Regions from separate parts of the Cryobacterium sp. TMB1-7 genome, predicted to be linked through region 2. Evidence: predicted binding sites of a transcription regulator. Region 2 holds the regulator's gene; each other region holds the start of a gene.
What was found. Region 2 encodes LexA, which represses DNA repair genes until DNA is damaged. Its sites were predicted from a motif close to TCGAACANNTGTTCGA; they were not measured.
Positions count from the first base shown of each region.

Region 1: a site for LexA is predicted at 2,572-2,587, ahead of E3O60_RS09720 (HNH endonuclease signature motif containing protein). Genes of this name have one in related genera too.
Region 3: a site for LexA is predicted at 3,028-3,043, ahead of E3O60_RS17670 (HNH endonuclease signature motif containing protein). Genes of this name have one in related genera too.

Region 1 covers NZ_SOFZ01000022.1:172,684-177,615, forward strand. The annotation lists gene E3O60_RS09710 (cupin domain-containing protein) at 1-254, opposite strand, end outside; gene E3O60_RS09715 (BatC protein) at 296-550, opposite strand; gene E3O60_RS09720 (HNH endonuclease signature motif containing protein) at 708-2,507, opposite strand; gene E3O60_RS09725 (FAD-binding oxidoreductase) at 2,767-4,155, opposite strand; gene E3O60_RS09730 (DUF72 domain-containing protein) at 4,381-4,932, opposite strand, start outside.
Region 2 covers NZ_SOFZ01000007.1:32,719-37,650, forward strand. The annotation lists gene E3O60_RS01300 (histidinol-phosphate transaminase) at 1-53, opposite strand, end outside; gene E3O60_RS01305 (LysM peptidoglycan-binding domain-containing protein) at 147-509, opposite strand; gene lexA (transcriptional repressor LexA) at 903-1,526, shown strand; gene metE (5-methyltetrahydropteroyltriglutamate--homocysteine S-methyltransferase) at 1,614-3,935, opposite strand; gene E3O60_RS01320 (methylenetetrahydrofolate reductase) at 3,935-4,932, opposite strand, start outside.
Region 3 covers NZ_SOFZ01000033.1:129,221-134,152, forward strand. The annotation lists gene E3O60_RS17655 (O-antigen ligase) at 1-453, opposite strand, end outside; gene E3O60_RS17660 (rhodanese-like domain-containing protein) at 557-868, shown strand; gene E3O60_RS17665 (metal-sensitive transcriptional regulator) at 865-1,164, shown strand; gene E3O60_RS17670 (HNH endonuclease signature motif containing protein) at 1,209-2,963, opposite strand; gene E3O60_RS17675 (SRPBCC family protein) at 3,152-3,595, opposite strand; gene E3O60_RS17680 (NAD(P)/FAD-dependent oxidoreductase) at 3,604-4,932, opposite strand, start outside.

The sequences.
Region 1 (4,932 bases), on a different contig from region 2:
GCGCTCACCTGGTCGGCGATCTCAGCGCCCAGGCCGCCCGGTGCGGTGTACCGGCCGGGGTCGAGCACGGTGCCCTGCCGCGCCATGCGCACAAACGGGGTGCGCAGACCACGGTGGGTGACCAGCTCGTCGACGGCGTCTGCGGTGAAGAGGTCATCGAACCTGCCCCGCAGGGCGGCCGCGCGGGTGAAGAGCGGCTGACGGTCCCAGTAGTCCGTGGCGAAGGCCTCCGGCGTGACCTCGAGCAAGCGCATGAGCGCGGGACGATCGCTCGCCCCGCGCCCTTCGCTCGTCATCAGGCGGTTCCGTCGGCGCCGCCGTCGTGACCTTCGGGGTTGGCGCCGCCGTCTGCAACGCCCTCGCTCGAGGCGGAGCCGTCAGCGCCACCGTCGTGGCCTGCCGGGTTGGCGCCGCCGTCCGCGGTGCCCTCTCCGGCGTCCGCGGTTCCGTCGGCACCGCCGTCGTGGCCCGCCGGATTGGCGCCGCCATCGGCCGTACCTTCGTTCGCATCCGCGCCGGATGTGGTGATGTCGTCGTCATTGATGCCCACTGCATACCTCCGTAGCCGTAACCGGGCGCCGGCTGACGCCCAAGGCGATAGTACGTCGCGGGCCGCCCCGATGGCAGGGCCAGCAACAAATCACCGTCGGTTGAGCCCGTCGAGCCTGGTGACCCAGAATCCGGACTCGGGCGCCACCATGCCGCGGCTACTCGTCTTGCCGGCGGTATTTGGGGTCGTGGGCGCGGTGTTGGGGTGGTTTTCGCCAGGTTCCGGTGGGGTCGATCCAGTGGGGTGCTTTGACTTCGGGCATGCCCAGGACCATGCGGATGTGCCACCCCGAGGTGTCGATGTTGTGGTGGTGATACCAACACAGCAGCACCCCGTTGCTCACGTTGGTGGGGCCGCCGTTTTGCCACGGCTGCACGTGGTGGACTTCGGTCCATTGCGGTGGGCAGGTGCAGCCGGGGATGATGCAGCCGCCGTCTCGGGCGGTGATCGCCCTGCGTTGCAGCGGCGTGAAGCAGCGGACTTTGTCGCCGAGGGCGAGGACGGTGCCGGTGCCGCCGAAGAAGATCGGCCGGAAGCCGCCGTTGTCGACCATCTGATTGATCGTCTTCATCGAGATCGGCCCCTCGACGCCGTCGATCCAACCGACCCCGACCCCGTTGATCAGGTCGGTTGCGTTCACGTGCACCATCACCGTCGGCGGCATCCCGCCCATGGTCGGGGTGCGAGGGTCTTGGGCGACCTGGACCAGGATGCCGCGGAGAATGTCGGCTCGTTTCTGGCCGCCGTCGCGTTCGTCGAGGATCTCGCCGGGAACCAGTTCGCCGGCCTCGATACGCTGCTGCTCCTCCGCGGACGGGAACGCGGGAGCGCTGCGCGCGGACTGGAACGTGTTGAACAGGTTCTGCATGATGCCCTTGAGCTCCGGCGTCACCCCGCCGCGCAGCGGGTGCAACCCTTGGCTGAGTTTGCCGAACGAGAACGTGGATTTGGCCTCGAAAACCGCATCGCTCGGCGCGGCGCCGTCGGGGTTCAACACCGCCTGCCACGTCGCCGCCATCTCCCGGATCCGGTCCGCCGGGAACGTGAACCCCGCCGACGCACCCAGACGCCGGACCGGTCCGGTGCAGACTTGTCCGGCGCCGGCGCCGGCGCCGGTGTCGGCGTCATCGGCATCGGTGGCGGTGGCGATGTCGCCGGGGCCGGGGGTGCGGCCGAACACGGACCCGGTCGCGGACTCCACCAGCTCGGCCTCACCACCGTCCACCAGCGACTGGTCCGCGTCGAAGCGGCCGTGCACCTTGTAGTCGGCCAAACCCTTCACGATGTTCTCCGCCGCATCAATACCGATCTCCCCGGCCGCCAAGGCTGCGGCCACGAACGGGAACCCGGGCTCGAGGACCATGCCGCCCAACATCCGCGGGGCGACCTTCTCACCCAGGGCCACGCGTCGTTTCATCTCCGGCACCGACGTGCCGGTCAGCCCGATCAGCAGATCATTCTGGTGCGACGCCCCCAACCGCCAGGCCAACGACTCCGCGCCCAGCCCACTGCGGGACCGGTAACCCACCACGGTCGCGGTGGCCACCCGGGCGGCATCCACCGGCCGGCCGGTCCGCTCGACCATCTGCGTCAACGCGACCACCTCCGGGTCGCTCAGGGCGTTCACGTCAATGGAGTCCATCACCGCCATCACCGTCCGCGCCGCATCATCCAGGGCCTGGAGCTTCTGACCGAACGCACCGGTATGCGCGCGCTGCACCCCCAGCAACTCGGCAGGATCCCGCCACTCGGGCCGCGGCTTCGACCGACCTCGAGTGCGGCCGGCAGCTCCACCTGCAGCGGCGGCCTTCATGTCGGAAGTACCGCTCAGACTGTCGGCATCCGGGCCGGTGAAGGGATCCGGACCGGACAGGCCGGTGTTCCAGTCGTGCAGGTTCGGACCGGTGGGAGTCATTCCCGTCGGTGCGGTGGAGCCACTATCCAGCTCGTCGTCCATACCCCCATTCTCTCACGAATCGCACCTATATGCGAGGAAATGTCAGCAAGTTCCGGAACGGATATCGAAAACATTTCCGCACTGCAGAGGATGGCTCGCGGGGTCTCGACAGGGTAGACCGACGGGACGGGCACGTTGTCGAGGACGGGTTGCGGGTTCGAATTCGGCATGGTCACCACGAAATCGACAGGCACGACAAGCGGGGATAGAACACTCCCGCGCCCGACCAGCACTCGGACCTCGCGCGCGGGCCGACGCCCTAGAGCTTCTTGCCGGGGTTGAGGATCGAGTGCGGGTCGAAGGCCGCCTTCACCCGCAACTGCAGGTCGCGCAGCACCGGGCCGAGCTCGTCATCGAGGTGTGCCCGCTTGAGCACACCGATTCCGTGCTCCCCCGACGCCGACCCGTCGAGTGAGATCGCCAGGTCGATCACCCTGGCGAACGCCGCGTGCGCCTTGTCGATCTCACCGGGCACCTCGGGGTCGTAGCCGATCACCGGGTGCAGGTTGCCGTCGCCCACGTGGCCGCCGGTGCTGATGGGCACGTCGAGTTCCCGGGAGATCTCGGCCAGACCCTGCAGCAGGGCGCCGAGCTGGGAGCGTGGCACCGTGATGTCCTCGTTCAGGCAGCCGCCACGCACAGCCTGCACGGCCGGGTGCAGCAGACGCCGCGCGCTCATCAGCCGCTCGAGCGACTCGGCATCGTGTGCGATGGTGACCACGCCGGCTCCGGCGGTTCGCAGCACCTCGGCGTAGACCTCGACGTCGTCGTGGGCCTGGCCGATCTGGTCCGACTGCACAAGCAGCAGCGCGCCGGCCCCGGCCGGCAGAGTGGAGGCCGGATCGAACGCGTTGATCGCGGCGATGCAGGCACCGTCGAGGAATTCGACAACGCTCGGCCGGCGGTCCCCGGCAACGATCGTATTGGCGGCCGCCAGCGCATCCGCGGTGTTGGCGAAGGTCGCCGCCACGCCGGAGGGGCTCCCGGGTTTGGGCAACAAGCCCACGGTGATCTCGGTGATGATGCCCAGGGTTCCTTCTGAGCCCACCAGCAACGCGGTGAGGTTGTAACCGGCGACGCCCTTGATGGTGCGCTGCCCGGTGCGCACGATCGACCCGTCGGCGAGCACCACCGTGAGTTGGCGCACGAAGTTGCCGGTGACGCCGTACTTGACACAGAGCATCCCGCCGGCGTTGGTGGCCACATTGCCGCCGATGGTCGAGGCTCGCCACGAGCCGGGATCCGGCGGGTAGAACAGGTCAACGGCCTCGGCCGCGCGGGCCAGCGCGATGGTGCGCACGCCGGCCTGCACCGTGGCGGTCTGGTTTGCGGCATCGACGGCCAGGATCTTCTTGAGCCGGGTGGTGCTCAGCACGATGGCGCCGTCGATGGCGTTCGCCCCGCCGGCCAGCCCGGTGCGAGCTCCCTGCGGCACAATCGGGATGCGGTGGGCGGCTGCGATGGTGACGACCGCGGCGACCTCTTCGGTGCTGGCCGGAAAGACCACGGCCAGCGGCTCACCGCTGAAGGTTCCTTCGGACTGGTCCCGACGGTTGCTCTCGGTGCTGGGACCCGTCACGATCTGCGCGGCGGAGAGCACGGCGGAGAGCTCGGTGACAACTGTGGACGCGACGTGGGTCTCGGTCATGAATACCTCTGCTGGAATCGCACCGTCGACCGGTGCCTCATCGACGCGCTCACTCGTCAGACCGCGCCCGGGGCCACAATTCTATGCAGGTGATTTCACCGTGACCCGCGCTTTGGCAAGGCCGGCCCGGTAATTCTGGGCGTCCATACCGCTTTGCATATCTCACCCTCGCCGCGGGCGCTAGGGGCCTTGTGCGGGCATTGTGACCAGGGGAACCGTGTTCCGTCACACCCCGAGTTCCGCGCGCAGCGCCCAGGCATTCCGCACCGCGTTGCCGTCGCCATCGTTGTTGAAGTAGGCGAACACCTCCCGGCCCTGGGCCGACCACTCGCGAATGCGGCCTGCCCACCACCGCAAGTCGGCATCGGAATACGACCCCGCGTAGAGGGAGTCATGCGCAGGGCCGTGCAGCCGGAGATAGACGAAGGGCGCGGTCGCGCGCAGCACACAGGGCAGCCCCGCCCCGCTCATCACGCAATAGGCGGCTCCGTGCCGCTCCAGCAGGGCGAAGACCTCGTCGTCGAGCCAGCTCTCGTGCCGGAACTCCACCGCCACCGGGATCCAGCACGGAAGGGAGCCGAGGAAGTAGTCCAGGCGTGCGTCGTCGCGGGTCTGGCCTGGGCCCAGTTGCACCAGGAGAACGCCGCGCCGGTCGCCCAGCTCGTGCCAGCCCGCGCCGATCCGCTCTGCCCAGACCTCCGGCGCATAGAGCTTTTTCGCGTGGGTCAGGCCCCGGGGAGCCTTCACCGACATCTGAAAGCCCGGGGGCAACCGTCG
Region 2 (4,932 bases):
GGGGTTTGTCCGCGGAGGTTGGCACGCAGGGGCAGGTCGTCGAGGCTGGTCACCCGAACAAGCTTAGTTGCGCCCGCGGCCGACCCCTCGTATCCGAGGCGGGGCGGGGCGAGCGGCTCCGGGCTGAGCGGCTCGGGCTGAGCGGCTCAGTAGTCCGCGGGAAGGGCGAGGCGCTGGCCGGGCTGCACGGCCTCGGAGGACAGCTGGTTGAGGTTGACGATGTCGATGATCACGTCGCGCGGGTCTTGTCCGGGGGCGACAGACTCGGCCAGCTGCCAGAGCGACTGGCCGGCCTCAATGGTGACGTAGTCGAACGCGGCCGCGCCGATACCCGCGCTGCCCTCTGCCGCGGCCATGCCGCCGTTGACGGCGATGCCGATGACGCCGAGTACCAGGGGCACTGCGGCGAGGGCCGTGAAAACGGCCCGCCCGCGGCGGGTCAGCCGCAGGTGTGTGGTGGGCGGGGTGGCCGGGCTGTGGTTGTCCGGTGCTGCAAATGCTGCGCTCATGTCAAACCTCCTGGTAACGCATCGGGCCCTCGGCCGGGAGGGCCAGATGCGAATCTATGTTCCGAATATATCTTCGAGTGTTCGAACAATCAACCCTGTTTCCGGATATTATGGAGACAGATTCCGCAACACACTCGAATGCATGTCTACGAACCGCTGCTCTGTGGCTACAGTTTCGATCGGGTAGCTGCACTCAAACAGACACCACCGACATTGCTGCCCGAGCCCGAGAAGTATGAGCCCGACGAGCACCAGCCCGGCGAGCACGAGCCCCACCAGCACCAGCCCGAACCGACTAACCAGAGGAGCGTCAACGTGGCACAACAGAGCACACCTCGGGACAAGGGCGGCACGCGACGCCGCAAGAGCCTGAGCGACAAACAGCGCGCGGTGATGGACGTCATCCAGCGTTCGGTTCGCGACCGCGGTTACCCGCCGAGCATGCGCGAGATCGGCGACGCCGTTGGTCTGTCCTCGTTGTCGAGCGTGACCCACCAGCTGCACCAGCTCGAGCTGAGCGGGTACCTGCGGCGCGACCCGCACCGGCCGCGCGCACTCGAGGTGCTCATCGAGCTGCCTCAGTCCTCAGAGGAGGTCACGCCAGGCGCCGCCGATGACTACCAGTCCGGCATCCAGGTGGGTGATGCGGCGATGGTGCCGCTCGTCGGCCGCATCGCCGCCGGTATCCCGATCATGGCCGACCAGCAGATCGACGAGATCTTCCCGCTCCCCCGCCAACTGGTGGGCAAGGGCGAGCTGTTCATGCTCAAGGTCGTCGGTGATTCGATGATCGACGCCGCCATCTGCGATGGCGACTGGGTGGTCATCCGCCAGCAGAAGACCGCGGAGAACGGCGAGATCGTCGCCGCCATGCTCGACGGCGAAGCCACGGTGAAGGTGCTGCGACAGCGCGACGGCCACACCTGGCTGCTCCCCCGCAACACCAACTTCGAGCCGATCCTGGGTGACTTCGCCGAGGTCCTCGGCAAGGTCGTCGCGGTGTTGCGTTCGGTCTAGATCCGCAACGCTCCAGGCACACAACAGGCCCGACCCCGCGAGGGGTCGGGCCTTCGTGTTGTGCCGGCGTAGTCAGGGCGGGCCAGGTCAGACCAGCGTCGCCCGAACTGCGCGGGTGGCATCGACGATGTTGCGCAGGGACTCCACGGTCTCCGCATACCCGCGGGTCTTCAGTCCGCAGTCCGGGTTCACCCAGACCTGGCGAGCGGGGATCGATTGCAGGGCCCGCTCGAGAAGTTCGGTGATCTCGGCCACACCGGGCACCCGCGGCGAGTGGATGTCGTAGACGCCCGGGCCGATGCCGTGGTCGAAGCCACTGGTCTGCAGGTCGGCGACGACCTCCATCTTCGACCGAGCGGCCTCGATGCTGGTCACGTCGGCGTCCAGGTTGCGGATCGCGTCGATGACGACCCCGAACTCCGAGTAGCAGAGGTGGGTGTGGATCTGGGTCTGGTCGGCGACCCCCGCGGTAGCGAGCCTGAACGACCCGACCGACCAATCCAGGTAGTCGGCGTGGTCCTTCTTCTTCAGGGGCAGCAACTCGCGCAGCGCGGGCTCGTCGACCTGCACCACCCGGATACCGGCCGCCTCGAGATCACCGATCTCGTCGCGCAGCGCGAGCGCCACTTGCCGTGCGGTCTCCCCCAACGGCTGATCGTCGCGCACGAACGACCAGGCCAGGATGGTGACCGGTCCGGTGAGCATCCCCTTGACCGGCTTCTCGGTAAGGGTCTGGGTGTAGCTGGACCACTCCACGGTGATGGGCGCCGGACGCCGGACGTCGCCCCACAGGATCGACGGACGGGTGCACCGGCTGCCGTAGGACTGCACCCAGCCGTTCTCGGTGACGGTGAAGCCATCGAGGTTCTCGGCGAAGTACTGCACCATGTCGTTGCGCTCGGGTTCACCGTGCACGAGAACGTCGAGGCCGAGGTCTTCCTGCAGCTGCACGACCCGGCCGATCTCGGCGCGCATGAGCTCCTGGTAGTCGGCGGATGCGAGTTCACCCGAGACCAGGCGGGCGCGGGCGCGGCGGATATCACTCGTCTGCGGGAACGAGCCGATGGTCGTGGTCGGTAGCGGGGGCAGGTCGAGCACGGCATCCTGAGCGGCCAGGCGGGCCTCGTAGTCGCCGCGGCTGAAGTCGGCCGGGGTGAGGGTGTCGAGGCGGGCGCGCACGGCGCCGTCACGCACGCCGGGCGAGACCCGGCGCGCCTCCAGCGACGCGGTGGCCGCGTCGAGATCTGCCTGCACGGCAGCCTGCCCCTCGGAGAGGCCGCGAGCGAGGGTGGCGACCTGACCGATCTTCTGGTCGGCGAACGCCAGCCAACCGGTAAGGTCGGCGCCGAGCTTGGTCTCGTCGGTGACGTCGTGCGGCAGGTGCAGCAGCGAGGTGGAGCTGGAGACCGCGATCCGGTCGCTCAGCGCGCCCAGCTGGGCCACCTTGTCGAACGCCGCCTCGAGGTCGCCCCGCCAGATGTTGTGACCGTCGATCACGCCGGCCACGAGGGTGGTGTCGGCCAGGCCGGGCACGTCGGCGGGCACCGTTCCGCGCACGAGGTCCAGGCCGATGGCCTCGACCGGGGTCTTGGCCAGAACGGGTAGGGCGTCGTCGAGGCTGCCGTAGGGCGCGGCCACGAACAGTCCGGGCCGCCTGTCGAGGCCGCCGAGGGTGTCGTAGGCCCGGGCGAGGGCGGCGAGGGCACGGTCGCGCGGGATGTCGATGCTCTCGCTGACGAGGGCCGGTTCGTCCAGCTGTACCCACTCTGCACCCGCGGCGGCGAGGCGCTCGATCAGGGTGGCGTAGACCGGCAGCAGGTCGTCGAGGCGATCGAGCGGGTGAAAGCCGGCCGGGGCCGTTTCGCTCGGCTTGGCCAGGAGCAGGAAGGTGACCGGACCGACGATGACGGGTCGGGTGAGGAAGCCGGCGGCGACGGCCTCGTCGAACTCCCGCACGATGCGGTCGCTGGCGAGGTGGAAGTTCGTCTCCGGGCCGATTTCCGGCACCAGATAGTGGTAATTGGAATCGAACCACTTGGTCATTTCGAGCGGCAGGTTCTCGCCGGCGCCGCGGGCCAGGGTGAAGTAGCCGGCGAGGTCGAGGTGACCGTCGGCGTCGACGAGACCGGCGAAGCGGGTGGGGATGGCGCCGACGGTCACCGCCGCATCCAGCACCTGGTCATAGAAGGAGAAGCTCTCCGGAATCGACGAGTCGCTGCGGCCGAGCCCGAGGCCGACGAGCCGCTCCCGGGTGGTGTTGCGCAGGGCTGCCGCGGTGGCTTCGAGTTGAGCGGCGTCGATCCGGCCGGCCCAGAAGGCTTCGACGGCCTTCTTCAGTTCGCGGCGGCGGCCGATCCGCGGGTAGCCGAGGATCGTTCCGGTGGGGAATGCGGGGACGGTGATGGTCATCAGTAGTGGTCCTTCGTGGAGTGGATTCCGGCACGGGTGTCGGCAGGGCTGGTCGAGGGATGGGTCGGAGGTGGGTTGTGAGCGGAGACGACCGGTTGTGCCGGTGCCAGCGCGCCGGCGCGGTCGAGCACGGCGAGCACGGTCTCGTGCTGGTTGAAGGCGTAGAGGTGCAGGCCGGGAGCCCCGCCGGCGATGAGCTTCTCGGCGAGGGCGGCGGCGTGGCTGATGCCGATCTCGCGCTGGCCCTCGAGGGTGGGTTCCACTTCGAGCTGGATCGAGAGTTCGGCGGGCAGTTCCTCCCCGGAGAGCTCGAGGATGCGCAGCAGCCTGCCGGGGCTGGTGACGGGCATGATGCCGGGCAGGATCGGGAACTCCACTCCGGCTTCCCTGGCTCGCTGGATGAAGCTGAGGTAGTGGTCGGCGTGGAAGAAGAGTTGGGTGATGGCGAGGTTGGCGCCCGCCGCCTGCTTGGCCAGGAGGGTGTCGATGTCCTGCGCGGTGGATCGTGAGCGCGGGTGCCCGTTGGGGAACGCGGCCACGGCGATGCGCACGTGCTCACGTTCGGTCTTCACGGCCCGGGCGCGAGGGAGTCCGGGGATGGGGGTCTCCTGGTACGGCACTCGCTCGGCCTGTACCCGATGGATCAGTTGCACCAGCTCGCCGGCGCTGTGCAGGTCGCCGAGGAAGGCGTCGTTCTCGGTCAGGCCTTCGGGCGGGTCACCGCGGAGGGCGAGGAAGCTGCTCACGCCGGCATCGAGGAACTCGCGGATCAGGCTGCTCGCCTCGGCGTGCGAGGAACCGACGCAGGTGAGGTGCGCCATCGGGTCCACGATGGTGGCCCGGCGGATGTAGCGCAGCACGTCCAGGGACGAGGTGCGGGAGGAGCCGCTGGCACCGTAGGTCACCGAGATGAACTTCGGACGGGCCGCAGCCAGGGCGTCGATGGTGGCATGCAGGGCCGTCGTCGCGGCATCCGTCTTGGGCGGGTACAGCTCAA
Region 3 (4,932 bases), on a different contig from region 2:
GGTGTATTCAACCCAGAACGGGAGCACCGCGTGGCCGATGAACACGGCGACGACGATCTCGAAGAGTATCGAGAGGCCGAGGATCCACCGCAGAGCGACCGCGAGTGTGCACAGGAGCTCGGCCCAGGTGAGGCACAGCGCCAGGAACAGGGCGGTGATCGTGGTGATCCACTGCAGGGTGATACCGATCGCGCTCGCCCCTGGATATGCCGACCAGGCGAGGGACACCGTGGCGACGAGCATGAACGCGGCCAGGGACTTCGGGAAGCCGCGCCAGGTCCACTCGGGCTTCAGGGAGACGAGGAGACCGATGCTGCCGACCAGAATGAACACGGCGATGGCGCCGAAGCCCCACCAGCCGAGCAGGTTTCGCCAGAACTGGCCGGCCAACACGCTGAAGAACACCAGGGTCGCGAACAGGCGAACTGTGAGGCGGCTCTGAACGGCGGGCATGTGTCTAGGGTACTGGGGCGACCTCCTCTCAACCTGCCCCCATCTTCTGATACCCTCAGGGGTATACCGTCGTGCCCCGCTCTCCGTTCCGAAGGGACCCCACATGACCGACATCTCGGTTACCGAACTCGCAGCCCTTTCCGATCCCGTCGTGGTCGATGTGCGCGAACCCTACGAATTCGAGGCCGGTCACGCGGCCGGTGCCATCCCCATTCCCCTGGGTGAACTGAGCGAACGGCTGGACGAGGTACCGCGGGACAGCCCCGTCTACGTCATCTGCGCAGCCGGAGGCCGAAGCCTGCAGGGCGCCGCATTCCTCGAACGCAACGGAGTCGAGGCCGTCAACGTGACCGGCGGCATGAACGCCTGGCAGCAGGCCGGCCTGCCCACGGCGCTGGACGGGATCCGGTCATGACCGAGTCGACTCCAGTGGCGACGGTCGTGACCGACGACCAGCGTGCCGTGAACCAGAAGAAAGTGCTCAACCGGCTGCGTCGCGCGCTGGGGCAGCTGAGTGCGGTCATCACTGCCGTCGAGGCCGGCGGTAGCTGCAAGGATGTCGTCACACAGCTGGCCGCGGTGTCGAGCGCTCTCGACCGGGCCGGGTTCACGATCGTCTCCTCGGCGATGCGGGATTGCATCGCGGACCCCGACAACGCCGAATCACTCACCGTGGACGAGCTGGAGAAGCTCTTCCTCGCCCTGGCCTGACCTGACCTGACCTGGCCCGGCGCCCACGAGTCGAGGTGCCGTGGCTACTCGTTTTGTCGTCGGGTTTTGGGGTCGTGGGCGCGGTGCTGGGGTGGTTTTCGCCAGGTTCCGGTGGGGTCGATCCAGTGGGGGGCTTTGACTTCGGGCATGCCCAGGACCATGCGGATGTGCCACCCGGAGGTGTCGATGTTGTGGTGGTGATGCCAGCACAGCAGCACCCCGTTGCTCACGTTGGTGGGGCCGCCGTTTTGCCACGGCTTCACGTGGTGGACTTCGGTCCATTGCGGTGGGCAGGTGCAGCCGGGGATGATGCAGCCGCCGTCTCGGGCGGTGATCGCCCTGCGTTGCAGCGGCGTGAAGCAGCGGACCTTATCGCCCAGGGCGAGGACGGCGCCGGTGCCGCCGAAGAAGATCGGCCGGAAGCCGCCGTTGTCGACCATCTGGTTGATCGTCTTCATCGAGATCGGCCCCTCGACGCCGTCGATCCAACCGACCCCGACCCCGTTGATCAGGTCGGTTGCGTTCACGTGCACCATCACCGTCGGCGGCATCCCGCCCATGGTCGGGGTGCGGGGGTCTTGGGCGACCTGGACCAGGATGCCGCGGAGAATATCGGCGCGTTTCTGACCGCCGTCGCGTTCGTCGAGGATCTCGCCGGGCACGAGTTCGCCGGCCTCGATACGCTGCTGCTCCTCCGCGGACGGGAACGCGGGAGCGCTGCGCGCGGACTGGAAGGTGTTGAACAGGTTCTGCATGATGCCCTTGAGCTCCGGCGTCACCCCGCCGCGCAACGGATGCAACCCCTGGGCGAGCTTGCCGAACGAGAACGTGGACTTCGCCTCGAGGATCTCCGCGGTGGGCGCGGCCCCGTCCGGGTTCAACACCGCCTGCCACGTCGCCGCCATCTCCCGAATCCGGTCCGCCGGGAAGGTGAACCCCGCCGACGCACCCAAACGGCGGACCGGGCCGGTGCAGACGGCGTCGTCGGCTGTGTCGCCGGGTCCGGGGGTGCGGCCGAACACGGACCCGGTCGCGGACTCCACCAGCTCGGCCTCACCGCCGTCCACCAGCAACTGGTCCGCGTCGAAGCGGCCGTGCACTTTGTAGTCGGCCAAACCCTTCACGATGTTCTCCGCCGCATCAAGACCGATCTCCCCGGCCGCCAAGGCTGCGGCAACGAACGGGAACTCGGGCTCGAGGACCGTGCCGCCCAACATCCGCGGAGCGACCTTCTCACCCAGGCTCACGCGTCGTTTCATCTCCGGCACCGACGTGCCGGTCAGCCCGATCAGCAGATCATTCTGGTGCGACGCCCCCAACCGCCAGGCCAGCGACTCCGTGCCCAGCCCGCGGCGGGACCGGTAACCCACCACGATCGCCGTGCTAACCCGGGCCGCATCCACCGGCCGACCGGTGCGCTCGACCATCTGCGTCAACGCGACCACCTCCGGGTCACTCAACGCGTTCACGTCAATGGAGTCCATCACCGCCATCACCGTCCGCGCCGCATCATCCAGGGCCTGGAGCTTCTGACCGAACGCACCGGTATGAGCGCGCTGCACCCCCAGCAGCTCGGCCGGATCCCGCCACTCGGGCCGAGGCTTCGACCGACCTCGAGTGCGGCCGGCAGCTCCACCTGCAGCGGCGGCCTTCATGTCGGTGGTGCCGCTCAGACTATGGACATCCGGGCCTGTGAGGGGATCCGGACCGGCCAGACCGGTGTTCCAGTCGTGCAGGTTCGACCCGGTGGGAGTCGTTCCCGTCAGTGCGGTGGAGCCACTATCCAGCTCGTCGTCCATACCCCCATTCTCTCACGAATCGCACCTATATGCGAGGAAATGTCAGCAAGTTTCGGAACGGATATCGAAAACATTTCCGCACTGCACAGGATGGCTCGCGGGGTCTCGACAGGCTCGACCGACGGGACGGGCACGTTGTCGGGGACGGGTTGCGGGGTCTCGACAGGCGCCCGTCGGCGGCGGCGGGGCTAGTTGAACCCGGCGCCGCCCTCGGCGAGGAAGGCGAGCCGGCGCAACGTCTCTTCGTTTCGGATCTTGATGGCCGGTTCACGCAGGAAGGACGGGACGAACCGGGCGGGGCCGGCGGTGGCGTCCTCCGTGATGCGTACGACGCATCCGTCGCCGCGAGCCTTCACATCCAACGCCACGTGGGCCTCACCGAGCGGCCAGCCACGGGCCTTGAACAGCGCGTGCCGGGGTGGATCCCACTCCAGAACCGACGTGGTGTCGTCGATCAGGGCGGGCCAGACGCCTACAGAGTGGTAGATGACGCTTCCTGCGATCGGCCACGCCGGGTCGACGTCCCGCATCCGGGAGGCCCCGACGACCCAGCTCGGGTATAACCAGCCGTCCGCCAGAACGGCGAAGACGCTTTCGGGCGGGCAGTTCATGGTGCGATGGTTAACGGCCACGGTGTCACCTATTCCTGATTGGTCGGGGAGAGATCGGGGGCGGTGCGCACCCCAAGGTCGTGACGAAGAGCGCTGAGGGCGGCGTGCCAGCCGGCCAGGCCGTGCACGCCCGGGCCCGGCGGTGTGGACGACGAGCAGAGGTAGACGCCGTCCAGGGGAGTGCGCCAGGGGTCCGGCGAGAGAACCGGCCGCCGCACGAGTTGGGTCATGCTCACCTCGCCGGCGGAGATGTCGCCGCCGATGTAATTGGGATTGTGCGCTTCCACGCTGGACGCGCTGCGAGCGGCGCTGGCCAGGATGGTGTCGCGGAACCCTGGAGCAAAGCGCTCGATCTGGCGCACGATCGCCTCGGTCTGGTCGATGGCGGAGCCGCGCGGAACATGGGTGTACGCCCAGAGGGTGTGCTGACCGGCCGGGGCGCGACTGGGGTCGAGGCCACTGGGCTGGGACACGAGAACGTAGGGTTCCTCGGCGTGCCGGCCGCGCGCGACGGTGTTCTCGGCTCGCCGGATCTGCGCCCGGGTGCCGCCCACGTGCACGGTGCCCGCCGCCCGCAGTCCGGCCGCCTGCCACGGCACCGGGTCGGACAGCGCGAAGTCGACCTTGGCGACGCCGTTGCCGTATCTGAAGGCGCGCAGCCGCCGCGCGTATGCGGCGGGCAGCTCGCCCTCGGCGAGGCGCAGCAGCGCCCGGGGCGTCAGGTCGAGCATCACCACGCGGGCCGGCGGCAGGTCGCTCAGCCGCCGCACCTCGGTTGACGTGACGATCTCGCCGCCGTGGGCGAGCAGGTCGTCGACCATCGCGGTCACGATCGCGCCACTGCCGCCGACGGGGATCGGCCAGCCGCCCGCGTGTGCATAGGTGGCGAGAGTGAGGCCTGCGCCGGCGGTGGCGATGCTCGGCAGCGCCCTGATCGTGTGCGCACTGACGCCGGTGAGCAGGGCTGGCGCCGTCTCCCCCGCGAAGCGCAGGTCCCAGAGGGGGCTGCCCTGCTCGAGAGCCCGCAGACCGAAGCGCAGCGCGGTTTCCGGATGCCTCGGCAGCCGCAGGAGCTGCGCACCGGTGAACTCCGCCACCCGCTCGGAGTGTGCCACAAGGGGAGCGAACAACCGAATCCAGGCCGCGCCGTCCCGGCCCAGCTCGGCGGCGGTGCGTTCCAGGCTGCGATAGGCCAGCCCGGCGGTGCCGCCCGGCAGCGGATGCCCGTAGGAGACCTCGGGGACGACAAGTTCGATCCGGTCCGCGAGCCCGAACCGCTTGAAGAACTCGGAGGCCAGCGCGAGCGGGTGCACGGCGGAACAGACGTCGTGGTGGAAACCCGGCAGGGTCAGCTCCGC